DNA from 4 places in the Neobacillus camarae genome. Region 1 is predicted to be linked to each of the others. Evidence: riboswitches for the same ligand, from Rfam matches in the RefSeq annotation. Region 1 holds a riboswitch; each other region holds the start of a gene.
The links. A riboswitch is a leader RNA that binds a small molecule or an ion and turns the genes downstream of it on or off. The one in region 1 is predicted to bind S-adenosylmethionine.
Positions count from the first base shown of each region.

Region 1 (4,978 bases):
CCATAAAATCCTTTTTCACTTAATACAATGCTTCCTGCATTGTATAAACCGATGGCCATTAATGCAACAGATACAATAAGTGCAAACCAACTAATCCCATAATAAATATTCGTAACCGGTATACCTTCATCCTTATCCCTTACAGCTTTTTGTAAAGAAACGGATGAATATAATCCAAATATTAAAACGGCAAAGTAATATCCTTTTTCGTTCAATTGCATCCCTGCGTTATACAATCCGATGAGATAAGCCGTAACACCAACCAACAGCGCGGCCCAGGAGGCACCTTTGAAAGCGGGTGTCGGCTCTCCCTCTTTTCTTTCCACTTTCATTTTTGAATTATTTTTTCCTTTATCGAATAAAACCTCATTTTCGTTTGACATTCGAATGTTCCCCCTTTGTTTTTTTATCTATAAAGAGCACCACAGTTACGCTGTTGTGCTCCTGTCTAAATCTATTATATAGAAATTTCTTACAAAGGATAGAGAATTTTGCATAAATTCCAATTGCAATTTTTCAGTACTGATCGGGAAACTTTAAAAAGGCGCCCGATCCGTACTAGTGTTAAAGTTACAAATTACACAAACAACCCAATCTTTTAATAGATTGGGCTGTTAAATAGGGTAGCGTTATTCCGAAACTTTTTGGTTTAGGGCTTCTTTTTCCTCGTCGGTTAGCATCCGCTCGGCCATTGGATATAGGACTTGTTCTTCTTTGGCGAAGTGGCTTAAGAGTGTTTCGTAGGCACCTTTGATCAAACTGGAATTATTAATCTGTTCTTCAACAGTCAGTGCTGCTGGGGTTTCGGCACTTTTTAGAAACTCTTGAATATACCCTCTCGCCTGTTCGTGTTCGTACTCCATCACGGCAATCGGGCCGCCGTTTTTGCCGAAATATACTTCCATCATCCGGAACAAAATGTCTTCCTCACGTTCGGAATGGAATTCAAGGTCTGTAAAAAAATGTTGTACTGCGGGAACGAGTTCCGCAAAGGCATTTCCATGTGGCTCTTGTTCAACTTGATTACATAACGTAAATAATGCTTCTAGGCTGCTCCGTAATGGAGTATGTTCGCTCACTAATTTATTTAAGCCCTCTGACAGTGTGACCGGGCTGTTACAGAATAATCCGCTGTGACATCCTTGCATTGGAAAAATCCCCTTTCGAAATTACTACTATAACTATATAAAAAACGTGGCTAATTTATTGTGACCTAAATCACTAATAAAACAATTTTACAAGGAATAGCGAACATAAATTTTTTTATTGAATTTTTCAAAAAAATGGCTGGAAATTAATTTTTTTCTGTTATATAATTCATATAAATAATTTAAATTGTTATATAACACAATGGATGAAACGAAAGGGAGAAGGATATGGTGAAAATTGATGCGATTGCAAGACGAATATTGGGTTGGAAATTAAACAGATGGGATCGCTGGTATGATTATGAAACGGGGACATTCATCCATGATTCCGAGTTCCAGCCAGAGCATAACCTGGCTCACGCTATGATGATTGTCGATAAATTGGAAGCGTTGGGATACTCCTATAAAATCAATGGGCCATCAAGGGTGTGTTTCAATGATATTTGTGCCACCGGCAATACATTGGAACAAGCGATTACCAATGCCGCCTATTCTCTCATCGAACGGAATTCGTTGGGCTTTGGTGCCAACGTATGGCGGAAGATGTGCTAAAACTTAAATCTAATTCTTGGCTGTCGTGCTTAAAAGGCAGCCGTTTTTTGTTTTATTCTAAAAACAGGAAAGAGCAGCCGGTCACGAAATCTTATGTCAAAGTTATTGTTAAATCTCTAATTTTTATAGTAAAATAATACTAATTAAATAGTTATCTAGAGTGGCTGAGAGAACTGGTTCGATGATGCCACAGCAACCTGCACAAAATGCAAGGTGCTCCCACCAGCAAAGCTTGCAGCTTTGGATGATAAAACGGCCAAAACCCCTTTTGCATCCATCGTAGGAGGGTTTGTTTTATTTTACTGTTGAAAATAAAAAGGAGAAGTGGAACTCATGAACATTAGTGGATTTGCCCGGGGGTTAATGTCTAAAAATTATAATCCAGAACGGTTTCTGCTGCATGTCGCCAATTGCGTCGAGGGTCAACTGAAAGAATGGGATGAAAAGTTTGAAGTGATGGTTCTAAAACTAAAAAAATATGAAATAATTATCAGTACTGATGACGAGGATTATTATATTCCGCTTCCTGACGAGGAAATTGCTGCCTTGCAGCAAATGGGGGCCTTTGCACTGGACCATCGAATTTGGAAGGAACTAGAGGACCAAGGGCTCTCGATTGAAAGGGGCCATGGAAATTATATTGACTATGTGTTATAAAAACAAAGCATGCAGGCCTGATTCAGACCTGCATCCTTCTATATAACACTATTTTTAATGGTATTGCTGTCTGTCCCGTCAGGATCAAACACGAAAGCAGTTGGGACATTAATCGGGGACAGGTCGCCATTTTGCTCCCCAAATGCCTGATTTCGTTTGTACGAAATAAATTGGTCCACGAGTTGCATCGGACCCATGTTTGTCACGGAACCGTTGTCCATCGTGTTAATTTTAAATCCCAGCAGATTGATCGCCATTGGTGTAATAAAAATCAACTGATTCACCCCTTTTATGATGCATCATATTATGCTGTTCTTTACGGTAGGGCTGTCAATCAAATCCATATCCGACACGCCGGAAAGAGATAATAGGTTCGGAGACAAGTCGCCGTTTTGCTCCCCAATCCCTTGGTTCCTTTTATAGGATACAAACAAATCAATGTGCTGGCTGGGGCCTAAATTCACCACGGCTCCATGGTCTATCGCATTCACTTTAAACCCCAAAATCGTAAGCGATACCGGTGCAAACAGCATCATGTCACCCCTCAAGGAATCGGTATAATCGGTATAGGAGACGAAGCGAAAGAAGAAGCGGAATCGATTTGGTCTCGGTCATCGACACCGCTGCGTGTCCCGAGAAAATGGCTTCCATCGCCCATATTCTGGCCAAATCCTTGGTTCTTCTTGTCTGAATTATGCCACTCCGCCAACAGGTTTTGGCCCACATTAATGGCCGAAGCGTTCTCAAATGAGTTGACCTTGATAATGTTGATATTGATGTTAATGTAGGGAACGGGTCCGGTCATGTAATTCCTCCTTCATCTCTGGCGCCAATCAACTTACAAATTTTTTTTAACAGAATAAACATCCTGGGCATCGTTGTCCACCGTGGAGTGGATGGAGAAAGCCCTTAAGGTTTTGTCGGCGAGCTGCTGGCCAAATCCTTGGTTTTTCTTAGCAGAAACACTCCGGTTGATTTTAATGGTTGAAGAAAAAGACATTGAACTTAAGTGGTCGATATTATTCAGCTTCAGTCCTTTAATAGTGATATTTGAAGGCAAAAAAATCATCATCCATCCAATCCTTCCGAGCCTGTTTTTACAGACTATGCGGCTGGCAAATGATTTATGTTAAGAAACCGAGAGGAAGTCCGACCGGAAACACATGAATTTTTTTCTAGAAGAACAAATATGATGTAATAATAGACTTTATGAGTACGAGCTTTGTCTGGTTGCAGAGGGGGGAATCCATCATGGACATGAAGCACCTTATGGAATGGCTGGAATTGGCAAAAAAGTACCAGACAGGTGACTTCTGGAACAGTATCTTTGAGCAGGCCTCTGTGAACGATTTTATAAAAGAAGCTTCAGATGCCACACCGTCACAGGGTTCCCAACGCCAAGCCGGCCAGGACGGAAGCTTTCCTCCAACCGATATCTACTTGACGGAAGACGAGGTCCTTATTGTTTGTGATTTGGCAGGTTATCGCAAAGAGAATTTGCAATTGTCATTGTCAGGAACCAAGCTTTATTTAAGAGGTTCCAGCCGCCAGATGAATGCAGGTACGCCAATCCTTCAGGAAAGACATTTGGGTGATTTTCAGCGCGCCATTGAGTTGCCGGAGCCGGTCTATTCGAACCAAATGCAGGCAAAATTCCAAAATGGCCTGCTTTTCATTTCCTATAAACGGGAATTTAAAAACGAGGAATATGTAAATATTGAGTAAGGTCCCATAAAATAATGAGGGACGGAGATCGGGAATGGATATGAAAAAATTTTTTAAGCAAACCAATGAAACCAATCCGGAGCAACGGGAAAATTCAAGAATGAACACACTGGAGGTCCAAGTCAAGCAGTTGCTCCAATTTGAAAAACAGGCCCGGCCCTTGTTGCTTAAGCTGAGCCGGCAAGAGGAGGAGAAGCGGCAGGCTCCAACCGGCCATGAAACGCTGACTGGGAATAAGGAGTATGAACATTTGCTTCGGAAAGTGAATCACCTGGAACAGGTTGTCCGGCAAATCAAGGTCATTCCACTTTCCCGGAACGAAAATCCGTCCAATCGTGAGGAGCATCGTGATGAGGCCGAACAATCTGCCATCCGTGCAAAAATTGCCGCTTTAGAGACTAACTTTTTATTGCTAAATGAGGTACAAGCCGTCATCCTAAAACAAATTGCCGGCCTGTCCGAAAAACTGGAGGAAGGGACGAAACAGCCCAGTGGCACGGAAGACATCGAATCGAAGCCGGAGCCGCTCTTTAAGACCCTCTATATCGATAAGTTATTTCTGGATCGGTATGAACAAAACAACAATTTTGCCCAGCTGGGAATCAAGGAATTGAGCGGTGCTCTAAATATTGGGGCGACCTACGGCAAAGATGTGGTGCCTAAAGAAGTATCCGAACAAATTCAGGAAGATGTCGCGCAAATGAAGGCAATGAAAGAACAGATGTACCAAAAGCAATCCAGCGGGCCAGTATCAGAAACGGAACAGCAAGGAAGTTTTACTGAAGAAACGGATTTGGAATTTACAAACATCCAAATAGTGGAGGAATCTTCCCATGAGGAATCCTAATCAAGGGCTGGTCATTCGTGAAGTCCTTTTTTTCTGTTTTTAGGATGTG
Region 1 covers NZ_JBUCKX010000003.1:343,308-348,285, reverse strand. The annotation lists gene yiaA (inner membrane protein YiaA) at 1-383, opposite strand, end outside; gene ACY8D0_RS16895 (hemerythrin domain-containing protein) at 630-1,148, opposite strand; gene ACY8D0_RS16890 (BC1872 family protein) at 1,377-1,700, shown strand; SAM riboswitch class I at 1,849-1,954, shown strand; gene ACY8D0_RS16885 (hypothetical protein) at 2,034-2,357, shown strand; gene ACY8D0_RS16880 (hypothetical protein) at 2,396-2,629, opposite strand; gene ACY8D0_RS16875 (hypothetical protein) at 2,657-2,893, opposite strand; gene ACY8D0_RS16870 (hypothetical protein) at 2,902-3,162, opposite strand; gene ACY8D0_RS16865 (hypothetical protein) at 3,196-3,429, opposite strand; gene ACY8D0_RS16860 (Hsp20/alpha crystallin family protein) at 3,609-4,082, shown strand; gene ACY8D0_RS16855 (hypothetical protein) at 4,117-4,929, shown strand.

Region 2 (4,978 bases), on a different contig from region 1:
AAATTCGGAATTCATATCATGCGTGGGATTCCGCGTCAGGCCGTTCATGCCAATATGCCGATATTAGGGACCCGTGCTAGAGCGAGAGATATGGCCCATTCCAATTCCATCTGCCCTTGGAATACAGACATGTACGGGGTGAATGCATCGAAAGAAGGGGCCCAAGAATATTATGATTCCTTGTTCCAGCTGTATGCCCAATGGGGAGTGGATTTTGTAAAAGTAGATGACCTTGCCGCGTCCAAGCTTTATCACTTCCATAAGGATGAGTTGAAATTGATCCGCCAAGCCATTGAAAAGTGCGGAAGAGAAATAGTCCTCAGCCTGTCACCTGGTCCAGCACCGCTCGAGTATGCAGACGAATTCATGACTAACGCCAATATGTGGCGGATGACGGACGACTTTTGGGATGAGTGGAGCCTGTTATACAAGATGTTCGAGCACTGTGAAAAATGGAGTGAATATGTGGGGCCTGGCCACTGGCCTGACTGTGATATGCTGCCACTTGGGCATATTCGAATCCGTTCAGTCGAGGGCGGCAGAACACAACAGTGGACACAATTTACGAAAGAGGAACAAATCACCATGATGACTTTATGGTCGATTTTCCGTTCTCCGCTCATGTTTGGCGGTGAACTCCGTGACAATGATGAATGGACATTATCTTTGTTAACCCATAAAGAGGTGTTAGAAGTAAACCAACATAGTCATGATAATCGGCTTGTCTTTCGCAAGGGTGATCATGTGGCATGGACAGCGAAGAGCCAAGAGGATCATACCTTTTTAGCATTATTTAATGTAGGTGAGGAAACGGCCACACTCCATGTTCCACTAGAGCAGCTCCAACTTTTCTCCGGAAAAAAAGTGAGAGATTTGTGGAAACAAGAGGAAATGGGCGAGGTAGAAGATGTGGTGGAGCAAACGTTGCCGCCACACGGCGCTGTGCTATTGAAACTGTATGATTAACAGGATATTTTTTTTACTAAGTTACTAGGCTTATCTATCAGAATAGGAGAGGAAGAATCAACATGTCTGCGACGAAAGCAAAAATGATTTTAGAAAAAGATTTCAAAATCTCGGAGATTGATAACCGTATTTATGGTTCCTTCATTGAACATCTAGGCCGTGCCGTATATGGCGGCATTTATGAGCCGGGGCATCCCCAGGCTGATGAAAATGGCTTCCGGCAGGATGTCATGGAAATGGTCAAGGAACTTCAGGTGCCGTTGATCCGTTACCCTGGCGGCAACTTTGTATCCGGTTACAACTGGGAAGACGGAGTCGGCCCGGTGGAAAACCGCCCGCGCCGTTTGGAACTGGCCTGGCGCACGATTGAAACCAATGAAATTGGCACGAATGAGTTTATGAAATGGGCCAAGCTGGTTAATGCGGATGTGAATATGGCGGTAAACCTTGGAACCCGCGGCATTGATGCGGCCAGAAATCTTGTTGAGTACTGTAATCATCCGGGAGGCTCGTATTATAGTGATCTGCGTATTTCACACGGGGTAAAAGAGCCTCATGGGATCAAGACTTGGTGTCTGGGCAATGAAATGGATGGGCCATGGCAGATTGGCCACAAGAATGCGGTCGAGTATGGACGGATTGCCCAAGAAGCCGCAAAAGTCATGAAGTGGGTCGACCCGACGATTGAGCTGGTTGCCTGCGGAAGCTCAAGCCGGACGATGAATACATTTGCAGATTGGGAAGCCACTGTGCTGGACCATACGTACAATCATGTAGAGTACATATCGCTTCACCAGTATTACGGGAATCGTGAAAATGATATCGCCAACTATCTGGCCCGTTCCCTTGAAATGGATGATTTTATTCGTTCCGTGATTGCGATTGCTGACTATATCAAAGCGAAGAAGCGCGGCAAAAAGAATATTAATCTCGCATTTGATGAATGGAATGTTTGGTATCACAGCCATGAGTCGGACAAGAAGATTGAACCTTGGAGCATCGCCCCTCCACAGCTTGAAGATATTTATACTTTTGAAGACGCCTTATTGGTGGGCTGCATGCTGATTACCCTGTTGAAGCATGCGGACCGGGTGAAGATTGCCTGCCTCGCCCAATTAGTGAACGTCATTGCCCCGATTATGACAGAAAATAACGGAGTCGCATGGAAGCAGACGATTTTTTATCCCTACATGCATGCTTCTGTTTATGGCAGGGGTGTTGCCTTGAATCCGATTATCTCCAGCCCGAAATATGACAGCAAAGATTTCACCGATGTTCCGTACCTGGAGTCCACTGCTGTTTATAATGAGGAACAGGAACAGCTGACCATCTTTGCTGTGAACCGCCACTTGCAAGAAGGTTTAGAGTTAGATGTGGATATCCGCAATTTTGAGGGATATGAAGTCATGGAACATATCGTTCTTGAAAATGCCGACATAAAGTTAACCAACTCAGCCAAAGGAACACCTGTCGCGCCACATTCCAATGGGAATGCCAAGTTGGAAGATGGCAAGGTTTCGGCTGTGCTTCCTAAGTTGTCCTGGAATGTCATTCGCTTGGCAAAAAGGAAATAGAATGACAGGGGGCAGTTCGAAAAAAGGGCCTTAGAAAAGAAAGCTAATAGCTTAGTATTTGAGCTGTTAGCTTCTTTTCTAATTAATTATCATGGACCTCCCTATTTCCCCTAAAGGTCCATTTTCCTTCGGCACGGTCATTAGAGACCCATCCTAAATCCCTTGATGACCCTTTTTGCTTTGGTACGGTCAATAGGGTTAAGTGGCAAAAAATCATGAAAACCATAGATACTTAGAGTATAGAAATATTTGATTGACAATTTGGTGAATTTGAACTATTATCGCATTATAATAATTAACAAGTTGAATGTACATTTTTCTTCTTATCCAGAGAGGTGGAGGGACTGGCCCTTTGAAGCCTCGGCAGCAGGTTCTTATGAATACTGTGCCAATTCCATCAAGCACATCGCTTGAAAGATGAGAAGAGGGTTAAAGAACTCTCTTCTTAGGAGGAGAGTTTTTTATTTAAATAAAAATCCAACTTAAATGATAGGAAAACTAGAGTATTAGAACAATAGAGGAGAGAATATAAATGAAATATGGTTTTTGGTTACCGATTTTTGGAGGCTGGCTGCGAAATGTGGAAGACGAAAATATGCCGCCCACCTTTGAATATGCGAAAAACGTCATTCAATCAGCTGAAAAATGGGGATACTCGACAACTCTAATAGCTGAATTATATCTAAATGATATTAAAGGACCGGAACATGATTCTCTTGAAGCTTGGTCCACAGCGGCCGCGCTGGCAGCAGTGACGGAAAAAATTGAAATTATGACGGCAATTCGCCCTGGTTTTCATAACCCCGCTGTTGCCGCAAAAATGGCCGCCAATATTGATCAAATTTCCAACGGCCGTTTTACGCTAAACGTGGTTTCAGCTTGGTGGGCTGAAGAAGCGCGCCAATATGGCGGCATTTTTACGGAACATGATGAGCGATATGCTCGTACCGAAGAGTTTATCGATGTTCTTAAAGGGTTATGGACAGAAGAAACGTTCAATTACACTGGTCAATTTTACGATTTACAAAACACGAAGCTTGCACCGAAACCTGTGCAACGGCCTAACCCGATTCTTTATGCAGGCGGTGAAAGTGAAAAAGGCAAGCAAACCATTGCCGAAAAATGTGATGCCTATGTGATGCACGGTGGAACCGTTGAAGAGATTGATCGAAAAATCACCGATATGAAGGCACGCCGTGAACAAACTGACAATGACCCATTTCGTTCTTTCGGAATGGCCGCTTATGTGATTTGCCGCGATACTGAAGAAGAGGCTCTGGCAGAGCTTGAAAAAATTACGACGGTGAAGGATTCTAGCGGATATGCTGGCTTTAAAGATTTCACGACCAAATCACATTTAGAACAACAAATCCAATTGCAGGATTATTCAGTTTCCAATCGTGGCCTCCGTCCGAATTTAGTAGGAACTCCAGAACAAGTAGCTGAAAGAATTTTACAATACGAGGAAACTGGCTTAGACTTATTGTTATTACAGTTTTCACCACAACTAGAGGAAATGGAACGCTTTGCCAAGCAGGTTATGCCATTAGTGGAACAAAAACGTAGTTTAATAAAGAACTAGGAAGGGGCTGTAAAAATGAGCAAGGTATATGTGATACATGAAAATAGTGAGTGGACCGTCCATTTAACCAAAAGGTTAGAGGAACTGGGTGTTCCTTATGAAGAATGGCATTTAGACGAAGGAACGTTAGATTTATCATCAGAACCACCAGAAGGGATCTTCTATAGCCGGATGAGTGCTTCTTCTCATACACGCGACCATCGTTTTGCAGCGGAATTTACTGGGCAGGTATTGGCTTGGCTTGAAGCGCATGGCCGTACGGTGTTAAATGGAACGAGCGCTCTAAAGCTGGAAGTGAGTAAGGTTTTACAATATTTAGAGTTAAACAAGTATGGAGTTAAGACTCCAAAAACGATTGCGGCGGTTGGAAAACAAAACATTATTAAGGCGGCTGAAAGCTTTGCAGGACAGCCGTTCATTACGAAGCATAACCGTGCCGGAAAAGGCTTAGGTGTTCAATTATTCCAAAGTATCGATGCTTTAAAAGCGTATGTGGAAGGTCCGACTTTCGAAGAACCTGTCGATGGCATTACGCTTATTCAAGAATACATCCAATCTCCTGAAAGTTACATCACTCGTTGTGAGTTTGTAGGCGGAAACTTTGTTTATGCTGTTAAGGTAGATACTTCGGAAGGATTTGAACTTTGCCCAGCGGACGCCTGCCAAATTGGCGACCTGTTCTGCCCGGTAGGAGAAAAAGTCGAAGAGAAGCCTAAGTTCCAAATCATTGAAGGTTTTGAGGACGAAATTCTAGAAAAATATAAAGAGGTTTTAGCGGGAAATCAGATTCATGTGGCTGGAATTGAATTTATCAGAAATGCAGATGGCGAAATTTTCACGTACGATATCAATACCA
Region 2 covers NZ_JBUCKX010000002.1:665,195-670,172, forward strand. The annotation lists gene ACY8D0_RS10905 (glycoside hydrolase family 27 protein) at 1-966, shown strand, start outside; gene arfA (arabinosylfuranosidase ArfA) at 1,029-2,540, shown strand; SAM riboswitch class I at 2,861-2,964, shown strand; gene ACY8D0_RS10915 (LLM class flavin-dependent oxidoreductase) at 3,073-4,122, shown strand; gene ACY8D0_RS10920 (ATP-grasp domain-containing protein) at 4,138-4,978, shown strand, end outside.
Region 2: it holds a riboswitch for S-adenosylmethionine, as region 1 does, so the genes downstream of both, ACY8D0_RS10915 (LLM class flavin-dependent oxidoreductase) here and ACY8D0_RS16885 (hypothetical protein) in region 1, are expected to answer to the same signal.

Region 3 (4,978 bases), on a different contig from region 1:
TTCCATTCCCTATTTGTTGGAAAAAATAAAACAAAATTTGGATTCGTAAAGCAGATGCTACCTGAGCATCTGTTTTTTTAAATCATGAGGACAAAATCAACGGCCGAAAGGAGGGACTTGTCCCCATAAAAATCATGAGGACAAAACCGGCGGTCAAGAGAGGAATCTTGTCCACATGAAGGGTCTATGAGGACAAAACTGGTGGTCAAGAGGGGAATCTTGTCCTCATGAAAAATCAAGAAATTAAACATAATAGGAGTACTTGCCATGACCTGTTATTGTATAGTTCTTCACTAATAACCTATTAATCCTTTTTTTGTGAATCCCTCCGCCACACCATTCATGAACAACATTCGTCGTAATCTTCAAATCAGGAAACAGCAACCTGATCTCTCAACGCTTCGTAAAACAACCGAGCCAATCTCTTCTTTGAAGCCACATTTCATGCACACACAATATCCATCTGAAACAATCACGTCTAATGATAGACAAGATAAACAAAGAGGCCCCTTCTCCAATTGGGTAAAATGATAGGGACACAAGCGAGAATACGGATTATCATCTTTATGGAGGGACAATAACAGGTCAGCCAGTTTTTTATCATAAGAAGTTAGCGTAGAAGGAGTGGCAGTCAGCTTACGGAAGAAAGTGTTTATCTGGGTAAGAAGAATAATCGATTCATGTGGCTTCGGAAGATAAAGAGTAAAACTCGGGGTTAATGAAGATAATGTAGTAATGAATCGGCACTTTGTAGCCTTTACTGTGAAGGAGCTGTCGGAGCAAAATCTCACTACGGCCGGATTGATGCAGGGGATTGGTTATATCATGATCATACTGTGAGGTGAATCTGTCTGTTTTGGGATCATATAAATATTCCCCTTCATAATTTTTAACTTCATAAAACGATATCGCCCGTTGAGTAATAAAAGTAGAATCTATCTGAAATGAAGTATTATTTGTTTCCAGCAGCAAATCATTCAGGATATATCTATCTTTTGTAAACTCTTCGGCTCTAGCATCAAACATCACCTCCCCTTCATACCCCTTCTGTAAATTGACATAACGTTTGCGTTCTTTTTCCGGTAAAACCATTCGGGAATTCAGAGACCTAAGAATTTTTAATTCTTTCGGAAAGGGCCTCGGTTTCATAAATGTCTCCATTCTTCGCCTCCTATAACATATACTAAATACATTTTACAGAAAAGCCTCATAATTTCCCGATACAAATATGAAAGTTTTCCGAATCCGACATTTCCTGCGAGCCGCCTCCAATAATTGTCGAGTCTTTTTAACAGGAATTCCCCGTCCATTGCTGAATAGTAATGTTAAAGAGACAAGATCGGAGTGGTGAATATGTTAGATGCCATTAACACCTTTTTACTAACCGTTAGAGGGAGGGCGGATATATTACCGTTGATTGACAATGCGGAAATACAGCTGGATATCAGCTGTGAACAGAAATCCATCATGCTAAAAATAAAAAACGGGGAAATCTCCATTGCGGCTGAAAAAGACAGCCGACTACAGAAAGTTACGATTTGCGGCAGTCTGTCAGCCATCACACTAATGTTGGAAGGAAAAGAAAAACTGCGAATTCTCCAAAAAAATGGTGCATTAAAAGTGACAGCCCCGTTGCGCGCAACCTTAATGCTGGAATCACTTTTTTATTTAGTAAAAGCAGACCCGCAACTAGCCAAAATAATTTAATCATAGGTATTGACTCGGAATTGAACATCATGTAAGATAATTTTAAACATTCAAGAGATTATGACATTCTAATACATCATTCTTATCAAGAGAGGCGGAGGGACCTGGCCCAGCGATGCCCGGCAACCGGTAGATACACGGTGCTAATTCCAGCAGAGCACATGCTCTGAAAGATAAGAAGAGACAACCCCTCTTCTTTGAAGCGGGGGTTTTTTTGCCGGTAGGAAAATTTAAACTTTTCCTATCGGGAATACGCCTCTGTCTTCGCCTAAGGGCTTGCCAGTCGGCGAGTTTTCTTTATAAAAAAAGCTTTTTAGCCAAAGAGAGGAGCGAGAAACGTGGGAGAAAATCAAAAGAAGTATCGGTTGGAAACATTGAGTGTTCATGGGGGCTTAGCACCGGATCCAGTAACGGGGGCGCGGGCCGTTCCAATCTATCAAAACAATGCCTACCAATTCAAAAATACAGAACACGCAGCAAACCTGTTCAGCTTGGCGGAACCTGGTTACATATACACGCGGATTCATAATCCGACGACAACCGTTTTTGAAGACCGAGTTGCTTTACTCGAGGGCGGAGTGGGTGCATTAGCTGTCGCCAGCGGAATGGCGGCAATCACTTTGGCCATTTTAAACATCGCCGAAGCAGGAGATGAAATTGTCTCAGCGGCCAATCTATACGGCGGGACCTATAATTTATTTGCCGTGACGCTGCCTAAATACGGAATTAAGGTAAAATTTGTTGACGGGGAAAATCCGGAAAACTTTCGGGAAGCGATTACGGACAAAACAAAAGCCATTTTTGCCGAAACGATCGGAAATCCGAGCCTGCGCGTGTTGGATATCGAAAAAGTGGCTGAAATTGCCCATGAGGCTGGGGTACCGCTGATTATCGATAACACGTTCGCTACTTCATACCTGTGCCGGCCTATAGAGCATGGTGCCGACATTGTGGTTCACTCTGCTACTAAATGGCTGTTGGGGAACGGCACGACCACAGGCGGCATTATTGTCGATGGCGGTAAGTTTGATTGGAATTCGCCACGGTTCCCAGGCTTCACCACTCCAGATGACAGCTATCATGGCTTAGTGTACGCTGAAGCTTTAGGTGCGGCAGCCTATATCGTCAAAGCCCGTGTTCAACTGCTGCGTGACCTCGGACCGGCATTAAGCCCGCAGAATGCCTTCTTATTCACCCTTGGCCTGGAAACCCTGCATGTAAGGATGAAGGAACATGTGGCGAACACGAAACAACTCGTCGATTATTTATTAAATCACCCGGCTGTTGATTGGGTATCTTACCCGGGACATCCATCGCATCCAGACCATGAATTATCGGAAAAGTACTTGCCTAAAGGGGCCGGCTCGATGGTTGTTTTTGGCATCAAGGGCGGAAAGGAAGCCGGAGCCAAGCTGATCAATTCTCTTTCCTTATGGGCGCATGTGGCCAATGTCGGCGATGCCAAGAGCTTAATCATCCACCCGGCAAGCACCACTCATCAGCAATTGGATGCCGAAGGCCTAAAAGCGGCCGGAGTTTCAGAGGACTTAATCCGATTATCGGTTGGAATTGAAAATGCGGCGGATCTGATTGAAGATTTAGAACAAGCCATTGAAACGGCAACCGGTCTATTTTCCTTGAAGGCAAATGCTTAATTTTACCAGTCGGAAATCGGAATAAAGATAGGAATTTTTCGTTGACATCTGCTTTTTTCAGTGGTAGCATTGCATTTGTATTAAATTTCAGAAATAAATTTAAATTATATAAATATAGGATTTGCTATATGCTCTTATCTAGAGAGGTGGAGGGATGTGCCCGATGAAGCCCGGCAACCGTCAATTTATTGAAATGGTGCCAATTCACACAAAGCGCTTGCTTTGAGAGATGGGAGAAAGGACTAGTTTTTTGATGCCTTTCTGCCTGCGCAGAAAGGCTATTTTATTTTTCTAATAAAGCATCTTCTAATGTCAAACCCTATATTTATGATATCGGTAAAAAAGTAGGTGATTGAATGATATCCATCAAAAACGTCAGTAAAATTTTCCCCTCCAAACAGAAGGATTTAACGGCGGTCAACCATGTAGATCTGGAAATTCAAGAGGGGGAAATTTTCGGAATTATTGGATACAGTGGTGCAGGGAAAAGTACCCTGATACGTATGCTGAACGGACTTGAACTGCCAACCGACGGAACCGTAACTGTGGCAGGTCGGGAAATATCTAAAATAAAGGGCAGCGAGCTCAGAAAAGCCCGCCAGGAAATCAGCATGATTTTCCAACACTTTAATTTACTCTGGTCAAGGACGGTTAGTGATAACATTGCTTTTCCGCTTGAAATTGCCGGCGTAAGCGGACCTCAAAGAAAGCAGCGGGTTGCAGAGCTAATTAAGCTGGTGGGTCTTGAAGGAAGGGAAAATGCATACCCTTCACAGTTGAGCGGCGGACAAAAACAAAGGGTCGGAATTGCCAGGGCTCTGGCCAACAACCCTAAAGTGCTGCTTTGTGATGAAGCAACTTCTGCGCTTGATCCGCAAACAACCGACTCTATTTTGGATTTATTGGTTGATATTAATAAGCGGCTTGGGCTGACCATCGTGCTGATCACCCACGAAATGCATGTTATTCGTAAGATTTGCCACCGGGTGGCCGTGATGGAAAGCGGAAAAGTCGTGGAGCTTGGGTCAGTATTGGATGTGTTTAAAAATCCGCAACAGCCGATTACCAAGCGCTTTGTGAAACAGGTGACCGAGCCGGAAGATACGACGGAAACAGCGGAACATTTGCTGGAGCGTTATCAATCGGGGCAAGTGGTACAGCTGACTTTTATCGGAGAATCCGCAGAACAGCCGTTGATTACTAATTTAATTAGACACCATGATGTAACAGCCAACATTCTCCAAGGGAAGATTTCACAAACCCGCAGCGGTTCTTACGGGACGTTGTTCATTCACCTTGATGGGGATTCAGTGGAAGTCAATAAAGCGATTGACTATATCCGTTCCCAGCAAGTAGGAGTGGAGGTGGTCAGCAATGGATAACAGCGGCAAATTGTTAGAGAATGTCGACTGGCTGGTCATGTGGGAAGCAACCAAACAAACTTTATATATGACTGCGATTTCGGTTGTGGCTACCTTTATCCTCGGGACTTTGTTGGGTATGCTGCTATTTCTGACATCTAAAGGAAACCAGTGGGAAAACAAACCAATAAATACCGTCATAAGTGCTATCGTAAATATTTTCCGGTCCATTCCGTTTATTATCCTGATTGTCTT
Region 3 covers NZ_JBUCKX010000002.1:1,318,867-1,323,844, forward strand. The annotation lists gene ACY8D0_RS13880 (thioredoxin family protein) at 1-49, shown strand, start outside; gene ACY8D0_RS13885 (nuclease-related domain-containing protein) at 679-1,161, opposite strand; gene ACY8D0_RS13890 (SCP2 sterol-binding domain-containing protein) at 1,354-1,707, shown strand; SAM riboswitch class I at 1,787-1,887, shown strand; gene ACY8D0_RS13895 (O-acetylhomoserine aminocarboxypropyltransferase/cysteine synthase family protein) at 2,046-3,362, shown strand; SAM riboswitch class I at 3,494-3,598, shown strand; gene ACY8D0_RS13900 (methionine ABC transporter ATP-binding protein) at 3,719-4,744, shown strand; gene ACY8D0_RS13905 (methionine ABC transporter permease) at 4,737-4,978, shown strand, end outside.
Region 3: it holds a riboswitch for S-adenosylmethionine, as region 1 does, so the genes downstream of both, ACY8D0_RS13895 (O-acetylhomoserine aminocarboxypropyltransferase/cysteine synthase family protein) here and ACY8D0_RS16885 (hypothetical protein) in region 1, are expected to answer to the same signal.

Region 4 (4,978 bases), on a different contig from region 1:
CTGCAAATTCTGCTTGCTCTTGCCCGTTATCTTGCAGCTCCGTAGCGGCAACCTGGATAATTCCAAACGGGTACCCTTTTCGTACCAGCATTTGTTCAAGCTTTTGTTTTTGGATTTTTAGGGATTCCTTTGATGATTTATTGAAAAATTTTTGGCTCAGCTTGACTGCCTTGTCCAATTGCAACTCTTGAGGAAATTCTTTCAGAGCCCTTAAAATGAAATCTTCAGCAATTCCTTTTTCCTTTAGTTCCTGTTTAATGATATCCGGTCCCTTATCGCTTGTTTGGACTTGGGTTCTCACAAAGGCCATGGCAAACTCTTCATCGTGGAGATAATTCTGGTTCGCTAATTTATGGAGTACCTCATTGATAATGGGCTTATCCAGTTCTTTTTTCAGCAAATATTCCCTGACCTCTTTTTCCGATCTCATTCTCCGCGCCAAATAGTGAATAGCAAGGTTATAGGCTTTGCGGATATCATCTTGGTATTGAACTTCCATAATTGAAAATTCATCTATTTCCATTCCTTTTTTTAATCCGAACTTAATGAGAACATCACTGTCCACACTAAAAGCGTATTCTTCGCCTTTACCTTTATCCAGAAATAAATTAAACCTGTCCTCATTTTTCTGTTGGGTGGTGATTTTTGTGATGATGGCCATTTCCTTCACCTCTCCCCCTTACTTTACCATATTCCCGGTTTTGTATTTAACTTTTCTGTTTTGGACAAATAAAATTTATTAGTATGATTCATAGCAAATTAGGAAAAAATGTCAGCAGGTGCACTTTGTACCAATTTATCTCTAAATGGCGAAAGGAATGAATCGGAATGGGAGATCGAAAAAAGGATAAAAACCGTGGAAAGTATTCATTAACAAGCACTCAAGAGGTATTATACCAGCGTGAATTTAAAATGGCCGACCGTGCTGGCGGTTTCACCGACCGAAAAACGAAGCTATAAAATTATTCCATTAATAACCCCTGTTCATTTGTTCATCCTAGTAATGGGAGCCTTTACGGCTTTCAAACCGACAAGTGAAAGGGGTTTTTACAATGGGCCGTTCACACGGACACAAAACTCGCGATAAAAATAAGGCATCTTTGCCACAGGTGCCAAAAGATATGAAATATGATGGATATGATGTGGAATTTTCAAGAGAGTTGGCTGATCAAGAGGATATGGAAGCACAAGCACGGGCCGACGCAGCCAACCAGCGTGCCGCCAATAGAAGAAACGACTAAGAAAAACGCAGGCGTCCTGGTCTGCGCCATTTTTTCAAAAGGCTCTGTGAAACGATATTGTTGTTTTTTACCCTGTTTATGGGAGCGGATAAGTTCAGACTCCTGCGGGAGTACTGGGCTGGGGAGACCCCGCAGGCGGCTTCCTTCCAGCGCCGAGGAGGCTCTCCGGCACGCCCGCGGGTTCCCTGAGCGCCTGGAGCGGAAATCAACAGCCATATATAAAAGAAACTTAAAAAAAGAGAAGCAGGGGATTCCTGCTTCTTTCAAAGTAACTATATAAAAGGGGGGATATATTTCAGCGAGTTCCAAAGAGAGGTTAATCCAAAATAAATTGTTAGAACTCGTTAAAATCAAATTACATGAACGATGTGAAGTTTTCACTATCGTTTCTATACTCAGACTATACTCCCCCATCCGTTTTAAAACAACCAATTTCACAGTTTTTTAACATATTTATATTGGAAATGTGAAGAGTATGTGAACTCCAGTTCACTGGACATAAAAAAGAAAGAAGCGGTTGCTCCTTTCTTATCCACTACATGACAGCTGTCGTTTCCAGTTTGATAGCTTCCCATTCGACATCCCCTAAAATCGCGTAATAGCGAACTGCAGGGTATTGTCTGGCCCATTGTGCCACTTCAGATTTTGTTGCTTTTACAATAGTGATACCAGTAAGTTCCAAATCATTCCAAACGATATTTAACTGGGACGTTGCCGGTCTAACACCATGAATAAACCAATACTTACTTGGTTCTCCCTTTTCTTGCTGCTCTGTTTCCACTTGCTTTCGTAAAGAATGCGCAGCCGCATGATATTGATTCACATATACCAAATCCTCTATGACCGCACTGGCTGTCGGGAACATTCCTGCCCCCGGCCCCTGCAAAGTAATCCTTCCGACAATATCCGAGTGGACATTGACTGCATTTTCTACCCCTTCTACATGGTAGAAGGGATGCTCATTTCCGACCAGGGCAGGTTTAACCGAGGCTTGAATCTTGTCGCCAAGTTTGGTGATACTGGCCACGTGTTTAAATCTTAGCCCCAATTGATCTGCCACCTCTATAAGTTCGCTATTTATATGGGTTATCCCCTCACGCTCCACATCCTGCCAAATAGGTTCGGAACCGAAGGCAATCCGGCTGAGGATCATGGTTTTATAAAAAGCATCAAATCCTTCGACATCATTTGTGGGGTCCGCCTCTGCATAACCCTTTTCTTGAGCCAAAAGAAGGCTTTGGGCAAATGACTGCTTTTTTTCACGCATTTCAGTCAAAATAAAATTAGAAGTTCCATTTAGAATCCCGTGTATTTCGGAAACTCGGTTAATTTTGAGAAGCTGCCTTAACGTTTGGATGACTGGAATTCCTCCCGCTACAGTTGCTTCAAAACCAACTTGAACATGATGACTGCCGGCCAGTTTAATTAATTCTTTACCATAATGGGCAAACATTTCTTTATTTGCCGTAATAATGTGACAGCCTCTTTGGATGGCACGTTTTAAATATGTATAGGATGGTTCCTGGCCGACAATTGCCTCGATGACCACATCCAGCTTTGGCAGGCGAATGATTTCTTCAAAATCAGTGGTGACTAGGACTCCGTCTCCTATTGTTCTGGCCTTTGCCGTATTTTTTATTAAAATGGCGGCAACTTCCACTTTCTTTCCCAACACATCGGTCAATTCAGCTTCATGTGATTGAATTGTCCGATAGACGCCTTCTCCAACCGTGCCAAAACCGAGAATTGCCACTTTGATTCCAGTCATTTTTAGACCACCCTTCATAAAATTTCTTATTATAAAAAGAAAAACCCTCTTGATAAGAAGAGGGTGAGTTCCTCCTCTTATCTGCCAGATTGACTACAATCTGCAGGAATTAGCACCTTTTCAAGATACACCTTGAAGGTTGCCGGGCTTCATCGGGCCATGTCCCTCCGCCACTCTGGATAAGAGATAAATTTATTTGCAATTTAATAAAATTCGAAATATATAGAAGTAATATTAACTGAATTTTCCCTCCAAGTCAATATTCTATCCTATAGCGGCAGTAAATCAATTGTTTCCTTTTCTGCTGCTTTTTCAACCATATCCAGCCATTCCTGCGGCTTATTTGGCAGCACAGAGTAATAAACGGTGAGGAAATCTTTCACCAGAGATGCAGGCAGTGCTTCGGTTTGATCTAAAATTGGCATGAAACACAAATCCAATCCCGATACCGCTTCACCATTATTTTCCCAGGATGGATGGACATATTCCAAATCCAGCCTTTTATATCCCAAATGTGACAGTACTTCGCGGCGTACATAGGGATCCATTACTCTAACGCCGCCAAATTCATGATTGGACGCGCGATATGGATCGTAGATTTCGGCAAACATACCAAATAACTCATTTCCATTGGCATGGGCAAGTTCCTGTAAGTCTCTCATACGGTTTTCGGCGAGGAACCGTCCAAGACTCAAGCCTTGCTTACTAATAATAGTAAAGTCGGTCATCGCAATGTTCCAATCAGGATAATAGCGGTATTCGGTAGCCCCGACCACTTGGTCATCGTGGATGGCCACAAACACCCGGATTCCTGGATCTTCTAACGGCTCTTTCCATAAATCGTACTTCAGCACTTCCTCCGATGGAAAAATTTTGCCCATTAAATCATGCAGCTTTCTAAAATTGGGATCTTCAATAGTGGTTATCCTCTTATATTCCATGAGCTGGCGCCCTCCCTTATATATTATTTAAATGGATTTTCCCATTGCATAAGCACGGCATTATTGCACGATTCTTCATCATCCAGATAGTTGTTCACAATCCCTAATGGGACGCGGCCGCATCGCAAAAGAAACGTAATGACCGGATCCTTTAATTGCCCTTTCACAACTGCTTCGAGGTAGTCCTGCGGTGTCATTTGATTTTTATGTTTATGATAGCCGGGCATCCGGCCGCCCCCAAGCAAACGCTCATACCCCTTTTCTATGATGACGTGGTACATCGCTTCCATCATCAGCTTGCCAAGCCCTAGTTTCCGGTATTTTGGCCTGACACTTATATCAACAATATACAGGGTATTGCCGTTGGGATGATGGTTTCTTATATAACCGTTATCCGTGATTTCGGCCCAAGTATGTTCCATATGGTTCGGATTAAAATCAACACAGAGACCTGTTAAGGACCCAGCTAATTCCCCTTCAATTTCGATACAGAGTGCTCCTTCAGGAAAAAGCGTCACATGATTAGTCAATTGCTCCTTATTCCACCACAATTCGGCTGGAAATGGCGGAGGAAAGCATTCTGATTGGATTTCAATCAGCTGTTCAAAGTCTTCATTGGTGTAGTTACGAATGATGGCAGCCTTAGGCTGGTCGTGTTCAAACACGTAAAACTGGCTTCGGTACATTCCGATTCTCCTCCGGTCCGTTATTTTTCCCAATCGACATATAAGTCGGTTCTACGGTCCCGCCAAGTGGTAACCGAGCCGCGCTCACGGACTTCGTATAACAGTTCTAAATCCAGATCTGCTGTTACGACCATATCATTGTTAATTTCCCCTTCGACCAAGATACCGCGCGGCGGAAATGGGATATCGTTCGGTGTAATAATGGCAGCCTGGCCAAAATTAGCCCGCATAAAATCAACTGTCGGCAACGAACCGACCGTTCCGGTTAAAACGACATATACTTGATTCTCAATCGCCCGGGCATGGCTTGTATAGCGGACCCTATGGAAACCGTGGCGATCG
Region 4 covers NZ_JBUCKX010000001.1:413,606-418,583, reverse strand. The annotation lists gene recX (recombination regulator RecX) at 1-661, opposite strand, end outside; gene ACY8D0_RS01900 (YfhE family protein) at 829-960, shown strand; gene ACY8D0_RS01895 (YfhD family protein) at 1,053-1,241, shown strand; gene ACY8D0_RS01890 (homoserine dehydrogenase) at 1,777-3,009, opposite strand; SAM riboswitch class I at 3,084-3,195, opposite strand; gene ACY8D0_RS01885 (GNAT family N-acetyltransferase) at 3,279-3,950, opposite strand; gene ACY8D0_RS01880 (GNAT family N-acetyltransferase) at 3,974-4,636, opposite strand; gene ACY8D0_RS01875 (carbon-nitrogen hydrolase family protein) at 4,657-4,978, opposite strand, start outside.
Region 4: it holds a riboswitch for S-adenosylmethionine, as region 1 does, so the genes downstream of both, ACY8D0_RS01890 (homoserine dehydrogenase) here and ACY8D0_RS16885 (hypothetical protein) in region 1, are expected to answer to the same signal.